Regions from separate parts of the Herbaspirillum sp. NPDC101396 genome, predicted to be linked through region 2. Evidence: predicted binding sites of a transcription regulator. Region 2 holds the regulator's gene; each other region holds the start of a gene.
The links. The regulator HrcA, encoded in region 2, represses chaperone genes, less so after heat shock. The targets are predictions, from matches to a motif close to TTAGCACTCNNNNNNNNNGAGTGCTAA.

Region 1 (3,232 bases), 180 kb from region 2:
TTGATTGCACGCAAGGCCTTCACGTTTTCGATCATTTACCTGTCGATTCTGTTCGCCGCGCTGCTGGTCGACCATTACCTGCTGTTCAGGACTTTCTGATGAAACGTTTGCTGTCTTTCCTGCCGGCCGTGCTGCTGGCCCTCGGCGTACTGTCGCTGGCCGCCTGCCAGCAGAACCCCGCCGAGAAATTTGTCAACACCGACGTCACCGGGCTGGAATACGCCAAGGACTTCGCATTGACCGACCACAACGGCAAGCCGCGCACGCTGGCCGATTTCAAGGGCAAGGCGGTGGTGATGTTCTTCGGCTATACGCAATGCCCGGACGTCTGCCCGACTACCATGGCCGAAATGGCGAATGTGATGAAAGAACTCGGCCCGCAAGCCGACAAGGTGCAGGTGTTGTTCGTGACCGTCGATCCGGCGCGCGATACGCCGCAGATCCTGTCGCAATATGTGCCGGCCTTCGACAAGCGCTTCCTCGGTCTTTACGGCGACGAAGCCGCGACCGCCAAAGTGGCGAAGGAATTCAAGGTGTTCTACCAGAAGGTGCCGGGCAAGACTGCGGGCAGCTATACGATGGACCACACCGCCGGCAGTTACGTGTTCGATCCGCAGGGGCATATTCGTCTGTTTGTGCGGCACGGCCAGGGCGCCGAGCCCATCGTGCATGACCTGAAATTGCTGCTGTCCTGAACGGACTCTGCGGACAAAAGAAAAGGCGCTCAAATTGAGCGCCTTTTTCATTGCTGCCGGGTTTGCTTGTTGGGTTTGCCTGATTCTCAGGCAAAAGCCTGCAGCGAACCCTTCATCTTCTTCAACGCCACCGCTTCGATCTGGCGGATACGCTCGGCGGACACGCCGAATTCGTCAGCCAGTTCGTGCAATGTCGCGCCGCTGCCGTCGTCATTGGCCAGCCAACGAGCTTCCACGATACGGCGCGAACGGTCGTCGAGCTTGCTCAGCGCAGCTTCCAGGCCTTCCGACTGCAGGCGGTCGTATTGCTTTGCTTCCATCACGCGAGTCGGCTCATTGTTGTCCGAAGACAGATAGGCGATTGGTGCAAACTTGTCGTCTTCATCGTCAGTCGGCGCTTCCAGCGCAACATCGCGGCCGGACAAGCGGGTTTCCATCTCGATGACTTCTTCGCGCTTGACGTCCAGCGTCTTGGCCAAGGCGTCGACTTGCGCCGGCGTCATGGCGTCCAGGCCGGTCTTGTGGCTGCGCAGGTTGAAGAACAGCTTGCGCTGCGCCTTGGTCGTCGCAACCTTGACCAGACGCCAGTTCTTCAGGATGTACTCGTGCATCTCGGCTTTGATCCAATGCATCGCGTACGACACGAGACGCACATTTTGATCGGGGTCGAAGCGCTTGACCGCCTTCATCAGGCCGATATTGCCTTCCTGGATCAGGTCGGCATGCGGTAGGCCGTAGCCCAGATAACCGCGGGCGATCGACACCACCAGACGCAAATGGGACAGCACCATCTTTTGAGCGGCGCCGAGGTCATTCTGGTCGCGCAAGGCGCGGGCCAGTGAAATTTCTTCAGCTTGCGTCAGCATCGGCAGACGATTGACGGCCGAAATATAGGCGTCAATGTTGCCCAGGCTGCCGGAGAAGCCGAGCGCAAGCGCATTGGTCTCGACGGGCATGAGTGCAGTAGCTGATTTCATTGATTCTCCTTGGTTCCTGTGAGGAAGCGATGCGTAAATGTGGCAGTTGCCAAATGTGGCAGTTACCTTAAAGCCGCACTATTTCTATCAACTATTCTAGCACTCCTCAAATGAGAGTGCTAATAACGAATCTGGAAGGAAGAAATAGGTATTTTCTATGACTGCTTTTTAGGCAATTGGCTTTTTCATCGCAAGAATTAGAGGGGATCTGGGGGCCAAAGTTGCTTGTTTCAAGCATAAACCTGTAACAAATTTTGCAGAGCAACATTGAAAAATGGCAACAATTCCGCCCAAGGAGTTGCTGCCATTTCAAGAAGAGATTGAAGGGAGAGGGCTCAGGCCAGCCGCGACAAATGCCGTTTGACCGACAACATCGCGCCGATCAGGCCGAGCAGGGCGCTGACGCCGAGCAGGAAGCCGATGGCCGCAATACTCGGCGGCGCCAGGCGGAATTCGGAGGCGTACAGGCGGGCGAAGTCGGTGATCGCCAGGTTCAGCGGCTGCAACGCCAGCACCACCAGGCCCAGCGCCAATCCGCCGGCGCACACGCCGAGCAGGGCGCCGGTGTAATAGAACGGCCGGTGGATGAAGGCGTTGGTGGCGCCCAGCAGGCGCGAGACCTCGATTTCCTCGTACTGCGTCATGACCTGCAGGCGGATGGTGTTGAACACTACCGCCACCACCACCGCGCCCAGCGTGATGCCGAGGAACAGCAGCACCAGCCGCAAGATGCGCAGCAGTGCCGCCAGCCGTTTGACCCAGGCTGAATCGATCTGCACCGTGTCGACGCCCGGCATGGCCTTGAGTTTTTGCGCGATGTCGTCGACGCGGGTGGCGTCCATGGCGTCCTGGAAGCCAGACATCTTCAGCACATAGCTGTCAGGCAGGGGATTGGCGCCCAGCGTTGCCAGCACGTCGTTGAGGCCGGTCTTGCTCTTGAGCGAGTCGAAGGCCTTCTCGCGCGGCGTGAAATCGACACGCGCGGCGCTGCCGCTGTCGGCCAGCACGGCGCGGATGTTGCCGGCCAGCGCGGTGGCCTTGTCGCGCGAGAGGTCCATTTTCAGGAAGATGCTGATCTCGGGCTCGACCGCGAGCTGTTCCGAGACCGGGCGCACGTTTTCAAGCACGGTCAGGCCGGCGAACGGCAGCGCCAGCGCGATCGACACTACCAGTACGTTGAGGACGAAGTTGCCGGGCGAGCGCAGCAGGTGATGGAAGGCGTCGGCGAAGGCGAAGAAATGTTGGCGCAGCCAGTTCATTGCGAAATCTCCACCGGGTTGCTGACGCCGTTGTGCCAGCCGTCGACGATGCGGCCGCGGTCAAGATAGATGATGCGGTCCGCGCCGGTCAGGTATTGCTCGTCATGGGTCGAGATCAGGCAGGTCACGCCGACGCCGTGAAAAGACTTCAGTGCAGCCAGCACCTTGTTAGCGTTGTCGCGGTCGAGATTGGCGGTCGGTTCGTCGGCCAGGATGATCTGCGGACGGTTGACGATGGCGCGCGCAATCGCCACGCGCTGCTGTTCGCCGCCGGACAGTTCCTGCGGGCCGGAAGTCGCCT
Region 2 (3,232 bases):
GTCTGAAAATCCTGGAAATCTTCCAAAACACCGAGGTGCGTCACCTCAGTGCGGAAGACGTCTACAAAATGCTGCTGGCGGACAATCTGGATGTCGGCCTGGCCACGGTCTACCGCGTGCTCACGCAGTTCGAGCAAGCCGGCCTGCTGCAGCGCAATCACTTTGAAACCGGCAAGGCCGTGTTCGAGCTCAACGAAGGCTCGCACCATGACCATCTGGTTTGCCTGGATTGCGGCAAGGTCGAGGAGTTCTTCGACGCCGAAATCGAGAAGCGTCAGCTCAAGATTGCCCAAGAGCACGGTTTCGAGATCGCTGATCATGCGCTGGCCTTGTACGGTCATTGCAAGGATTGCCGCAAAACAAAGAAATAAGCATTCATCCCGGCCCGATTCAATCCGGGCCCTGTTTGCAAAAAAGCCATCCCGCTGTCGCCGGATGGCTTTTTTATTGCCGCTGCGATGATGAGCGCCGGCGCTGTAAAGAAGGGTAAGCGATGTGCAACAGTTGGCCGCAGCTGCCAGTTCTGTTTGGCCCGGCTCAGCTGTTGTTGCCGCTGAGCGCGCTCGACAGCAGCTTGGCGGTGATATCGACGATCGGGATCACGCGTTCGTACGCCATGCGCGTCGGACCGATCACGCCCAGCGTGCCGACGATCTTGCCGTTGACTTCATACGGCGCGGTGACGATGCTCATGTCGTCCATCGGCACCAGTTGCGATTCGCCGCCGATGAAGATCTGCACGCCGGTGGCCTTGCTCGATACGTCCAGCAACTGCATCAGGCTGGTCTTCTGTTCGAACATGTCGAACAGTTTGCGCAGCGAGGTCATGTTCGACGACAGGTCGGAGACGCTCAGCAGATTGCGCTCACCTGAAATCACCACGTTGTCGGATTCGTCCGCCATGGCATCGCTGCCAGCTTCGACGGCGGCCTGCATCAGGCTGGTCATGTCGTCGCGCAGCTGGCGCAGTTCGTTTTGCAGGCGCAGGCGGACTTCGTCGAAGCCGAGACCGCCGTAGTGTTGGTTGATGTAATTGGCCGCCTGCACCAGTTGCGAAGGCGTGTAGTCGACCTCCGTCAGCAGCAGGCGATTCTGCACGTCGCCGCCGGGACCGACGATGACCAGCAGGATGCGCTTTTCGGACAGGCGCAGGAATTCGATCTGCTTGAAGATCGATTCGCGCTTCGGCGTCATCACCACGCCGGCAAATTGCGACAGCGACGACAGCACCTGCGCCGCATTGGAAATGATCTTTTGCGGCGAGTTGATCTGTGAGCGCGATTGCAGTTTGGTTCCCAGCGCCGCTTCATCGAAAGCGCCAAGGGCATCGGTCGATTCGATCGTCAGCAGCGTGTCGACGAACACGCGGTAACCGCGTGGCGTCGGAATGCGTCCGGCGGAGGTGTGCGGACTGGCGACGAAGCCCATTTCCTCGAGGTCGGCCATGACGTTGCGGATGGTCGCCGGCGACAGTTCCAGTCCCGAAATCTTGGAGAGCGCGCGCGAGCCGACCGGCTGGCCGTCGGCGATGTACCGTTCGACCAGGGCTTTGAGCAGGGTTTGAGCGCGATTATCTAGTTGCATGTCTTCATTCTAACGAGACGGGGCCAAGCGTGCCAACATCCCGCCATATATATCTGTCCCCGCACACTATGACGCCAGCCAGTGCGCCAATTCGTTCAGATCGGTGCATACCGCATCGGGCCGGACGTGATCCGGCAACGCGCGTTGGAAACGGTTCATCCAGACGGCGCGCAAGCCGGCTTGCTGGGCGCCAAGCACGTCCAGCGTGAGGTCGTCGCCGACGTAGACGGTGTGTTCCGGCGCCACGCCGAGCGCCGTACAGGCGGCGTGGAAGATGGCCGGATCGGGTTTGGCTGTGCCGAATTGGTGGGCAGCGATGGAGATTTCAAAATGCTCGGCCAGGCCGATGCGCGCCAGATCGGCGAATCCGTTGGACACGGTGCCCAGTTTCAGGCGCGGCTTCAGCTGCTGCAGAGCGGGGACGACGTCGTCAAAGGGCGTAACGGCATTACGGCCGGTGGTGAAAATTTCCATGGCGGGGTCGGCCAGCGCCGGGTCTTCGCCATGCTCGGCCAGCACCGCCGTCAGCGCCGCATGGCGCAACGCCCACAGGTTGATCTTGTAGGCCGGATCGGTCTGCGCCAACAGCTGCCGACGCGCGCGCAGGCTGAGAATGCTCTCGCGTTGCACCACGCCCGGCGCATGCTGGGTCAGCCATTCGTACAGCCGGGTTTCGGCAAGATGCAGCACCGGCTCGATCGCCCACAGCGTATCGTCGAGGTCGAACAGGACTGCCTGGATGTTGGTTTTGTTCATGAAATCGGTTCAGAGTAGTCTGGGGCCTGTTAACAATGAATTTGCGAGGTGCGTTTCAGCCAGCAGTGTGCTGGCAAGCCATGCAACGCGGCCAGTGCACTGCCTGGCTGAAACCCTCCGGTAACGGCTGCAGGCGTCGCCTGCCGTTGTTGCCGCTCCTTGCCATAGCACCGCTATGTCGCGTCGCTGCGCCTGGGCAGTCAACGCCTGCCGCGCGTTCGCACTCGCAAATTCATTGTTAACAGGCCCCGAATTATGCTTTAATCCGCAGCATGTGGCCCATCAAATTACCCGTGCAGGCGGCAACGCCTAAAACCATCGCAATCGTCGGCAAATATCATGCCGCCGGCATCGCGCAGTCCCTTTCCGACATCGCCGCCTTCCTGGAGGCGCATGGTCACACCATCGTGTTCGAAGCCGAGACCGCGCAGAACATCGCGCTGGAAGGCTATGACGCCATGTCGCCGGAACAGATCGGCCAGTTCGCCGACGCCGCCATCGTGGTCGGCGGCGACGGCACCATGCTCGGCATCGCACGTCAGCTGGCGCCGTTCAATGTGCCGCTGATCGGGATCAATCAGGGGCGGTTGGGGTTCATGACGGATATTTCGCTAGACCGCATGATACCGGTATTGGCCGACATGCTGGACGGCAAGGTCGACGTCGAGACCCGTTCGCTGCTCGAAGCCACGGTATTCCGCGACGGCGAGCAGATTTTCAATGCGCTTGCGTTCAATGACGTGGTGGTCGCGCGCGGCGCCTCGTCCGGCATGGTCGAACTGACCGTGGAAGTGGACGGTCGCTTCATGTACAACCAGCGCTCCGACGGCCTGATCGTGGCCACGCCGACCGGCTCGACCGCGTACGCCTTGTCGGCCGGCGGACCGATCCT
Region 3 (3,232 bases), on a different contig from region 2:
AAGTATCCACCTCTGCTGGCTCAGTCGCTGGCAAGCACACCCAATGTCACGGCGTTGCCTGGCGGAGTGGCATTCAAGGTGGGAGAAGAAACCATTGCCGGACTCGGTGTCGGTGGCTCGCCTGGTGGTGACAAAGACGAAGTCTGCGCCCAGGCAGGTGTGGCCAAAGTGGCCGGGCTTCTGAATAAGTAACGCGGAGTGAACTGATGGATGGGTAGGTATTTACCCTCATCAATCACGACGCCGATTGGCAATCATGATCCGTGACTGTCACGATCATTCAACATCATCTTTATATCAAACACTATCATGAACATGAAAAAAGTAATCATTGCAATGGGGCTGGCTTTCGGTGTTTCCATCGTCGCAAGCGCTGCGGACAAGAAGCCTGCGCACGAAGGCCCGTCGGTGAGCGTTCCCGCCGGCGACATCAAGTTTGTAGATACCGGCGTGAAGTCGGATGGCAAGGAGCTCAAGGCGGGTCCGGCCTATGGGAATTTGGCAAACGGACGTCACGGTACTTTCGTTCGCGCACCGGCCGGCTTCAAGAGCGCTGCGCATACACACACCGAGGACTACTATGCCGTGGTGCTGAAGGGTGTCGGCGCCAACTATCAGGCCGGTGGGAAAGCAGTTCCGCTTCCGGTAGGTTCCTACTGGTTTCAACGCGGTGAAGAGTCGCATGTGACGGAGTGCATCTCGGACACCGACTGCTTGTTCTTCCTCGTGCAACCGGGCAAATTTGACTATGTGTTGAGCAAATAGTCAACGACGCACAATTGGGCGACCACATGTCGTCACCGACCTCACAAGCGAATTCCCGGCAGATTATTTTTTTGGGAATTTTGCCTTGTGAGTATTCCTTTGCCTGTAGAATTTTTCTTTCCGACTCGTCCACTTTCCATTGCCGGGCGAATGCCGCAACGCGATTGCATGTGTTTTTTTGATTTTCTCGCGAAATTGCCCCCTCCCCAACTGATCCACCTCCCAGCGTCTGACGAAGGCTTCGCCCCGATCGTACGCCCCTCTGAATCCAAGGATCGCAGCGCCAAGTGGAGCTGCTATAAGGTACCGCACTGCTTGCGTGATGAACTACGCTGAGAGTTTTAGTGCGTATTTCTCTATAGAGCCCCCGGGACGCCTATCTGCATAGGCCGGCTCACTGGCTTCAGCGCGAATGCCGCCTGACGGTGCTGCGTGAGATCCCTGAACCCCGATGATCTCTCGCAATGAGACCCGGTCACGAATGTGCCAGAGTCGAATAATGCCTGGTAAGGCCACCTCGATCACTCCGATCTTCTGCTGACGGTCATCAGCAGAATTGTGTTCTAAACGTGGGGCAATTCTCGGTGCAAATCAACCTTCTGGAAACAGGGCTATTGAGACGAGAAATTCAGAGTTAAGTGGCAAAAGTTCAGACTTAAATGAATTCCGACAGTCGTCTGGACGTATATAAATCATCCCTGCCCTTGAAAAACCCCCTTCCCACCCCTATACTTAGCACTCGTTAGGGGAGAGTGCTAACAACTCCTCCTGGCCTACCCACTTTTCCGATGTGGCACGGATTTCTTGCTGCAGGGCTTAAGTACACTTTGCAGCCGATGCCGCAATTTATTTATAACTTATTGAATTTTAAGGAGTTTTCATGAGCCTTCGTCCTTTGCACGATCGCGTTATCGTCAAGCGTCTCGACCAAGAAACCAAGACCGCATCCGGTATCGTGCTGCCTGACGCAGCAACTGAAAAGCCGGATCAAGGCGAAATCCTGGCAGTCGGCAACGGCAAGATCCTGGATGACGGCAAGGTCCGTCCGCTGGCAGTCAAGGTCGGCGACCGCGTTCTGTTCGGTAAGTACTCCGGCCAAGCCGTGAAGATCGACGGCCAGGAACTGCTGGTCATGCGTGAAGAAGACCTGTTCGCCGTCGTCGAAAAATAATCGACGTGCCCTGCCGCGGCGCGACGTAAATCGTCCTGCGCCGGCAGCGAACAAGTCTGATCGATGCTGATCAAGCTGATTCAATTGCAATAACAAACGAATTTTGGAGAATCCAACATGGCAGCAAAACAAGTAATTTTCGGCGATGACGCACGTGCAAAAATCGTCAATGGCGTCAACATCCTGGCTAACGCAGTCAAGGTAACCTTGGGTCCCAAGGGCCGTAACGTGGTTCTGGAGCGCAGCTTCGGCGCCCCAACCGTCACCAAGGACGGCGTGTCGGTTGCGAAAGAAATCGAACTGAAAGACAAGCTGGAAAACATGGGCGCGCAACTGGTTAAGGAAGTTGCCTCCAAGACTTCCGACAACGCAGGCGACGGTACTACTACCGCTACCGTGCTGGCTCAAGCGATCGTTCGCGAAGGCTTCAAGTACGTTGCAGCCGGTTTCAACCCAACCGACCTGAAGCGCGGCATCGACAAGGCTGTCACCGCCATCGTCGCTGAAGTCAAGCTGCTGGCAAAGCCAACAACGACAAGCAAGGAAATCGCACAAGTCGGCTCGATCTCGGCTAACTCGGATTCCGATATCGGCGACATCATTGCCAAGGCAATGGACAAAGTCGGCAAAGAAGGCGTCATCACCGTGGAAGACGGCAAGTCGCTGGAAAACGAACTGGACATCGTCGAAGGTATGCAATTCGACCGCGGCTACCTGTCGCCTTACTTCATCAACAACCAAGAAAAGCAAGTTGTTGCTCTGGAAAACCCATTCGTCCTGCTGTTCGACAAGAAGGTTTCGAACATCCGTGACCTGCTGCCGATCCTGGAACAAGTCGCCAAGGCCGGCCGTCCACTGCTGATCATCGCTGAAGATGTCGAAGGCGAAGCACTGGCAACGCTGGTTGTGAACAACATCCGCGGCATCCTGAAGACTGCAGCGGTCAAGGCTCCTGGCTTCGGCGACCGTCGCAAGGCAATGCTGGAAGACATCGCTATCCTGACCGGCGGCCAAGTGATCGCCGAAGAAGTCGGCCTGACCCTGGAAAAAGCCACTCTGGCTGAACTGGGCCAAGCCAAGCGTATCGAAATCGGCAAGGAAAACACCACCATCATCGACGGCAACGGCGAAGCCATCGCTATCGAAGCACGCGTCAAGCAAATCCGCGCGCAAATCGAAGAAGCGACTTCCGACTACGATCGCGAAAAGCTGCAAGAACGCGTTGCCAAGCTGGCAGGCGGCGTTGCTCTGATCAAGGTTGGCGCAGCCACCGAAGTCGAAATGAAGGAAAAGAAA

Region 1: a site for HrcA is predicted at 1,769-1,795, ahead of rpoH (RNA polymerase sigma factor RpoH). Genes of this name have one in related genera too.
Region 3: a site for HrcA is predicted at 1,498-1,524, ahead of groES (co-chaperone GroES). Genes of this name have one in related genera too.

Annotation. Positions count from the first base shown of each region.
Region 1 is NZ_JBIWNT010000002.1:420,060-423,291, forward strand. It holds gene cyoE (heme o synthase) at 1-99, shown strand, start outside; gene ACIROY_RS06930 (SCO family protein) at 99-695, shown strand; gene rpoH (RNA polymerase sigma factor RpoH) at 782-1,672, opposite strand; gene ftsX (permease-like cell division protein FtsX) at 2,008-2,931, opposite strand; gene ACIROY_RS06945 (cell division ATP-binding protein FtsE) at 2,928-3,232, opposite strand, start outside.
Region 2 is NZ_JBIWNT010000002.1:597,684-600,915, forward strand. It holds gene fur (ferric iron uptake transcriptional regulator) at 1-371, shown strand, start outside; gene hrcA (heat-inducible transcriptional repressor HrcA) at 538-1,584, opposite strand; gene ACIROY_RS07810 (HAD family hydrolase) at 1,651-2,340, opposite strand; gene ACIROY_RS07815 (NAD kinase) at 2,613-3,232, shown strand, end outside.
Region 3 is NZ_JBIWNT010000004.1:287,131-290,362, reverse strand. It holds gene ACIROY_RS15155 (heme-binding protein) at 1-192, shown strand, start outside; gene ACIROY_RS15150 (DUF4437 domain-containing protein) at 310-765, shown strand; gene groES (co-chaperone GroES) at 1,646-1,936, shown strand; gene groL (chaperonin GroEL) at 2,054-3,232, shown strand, end outside.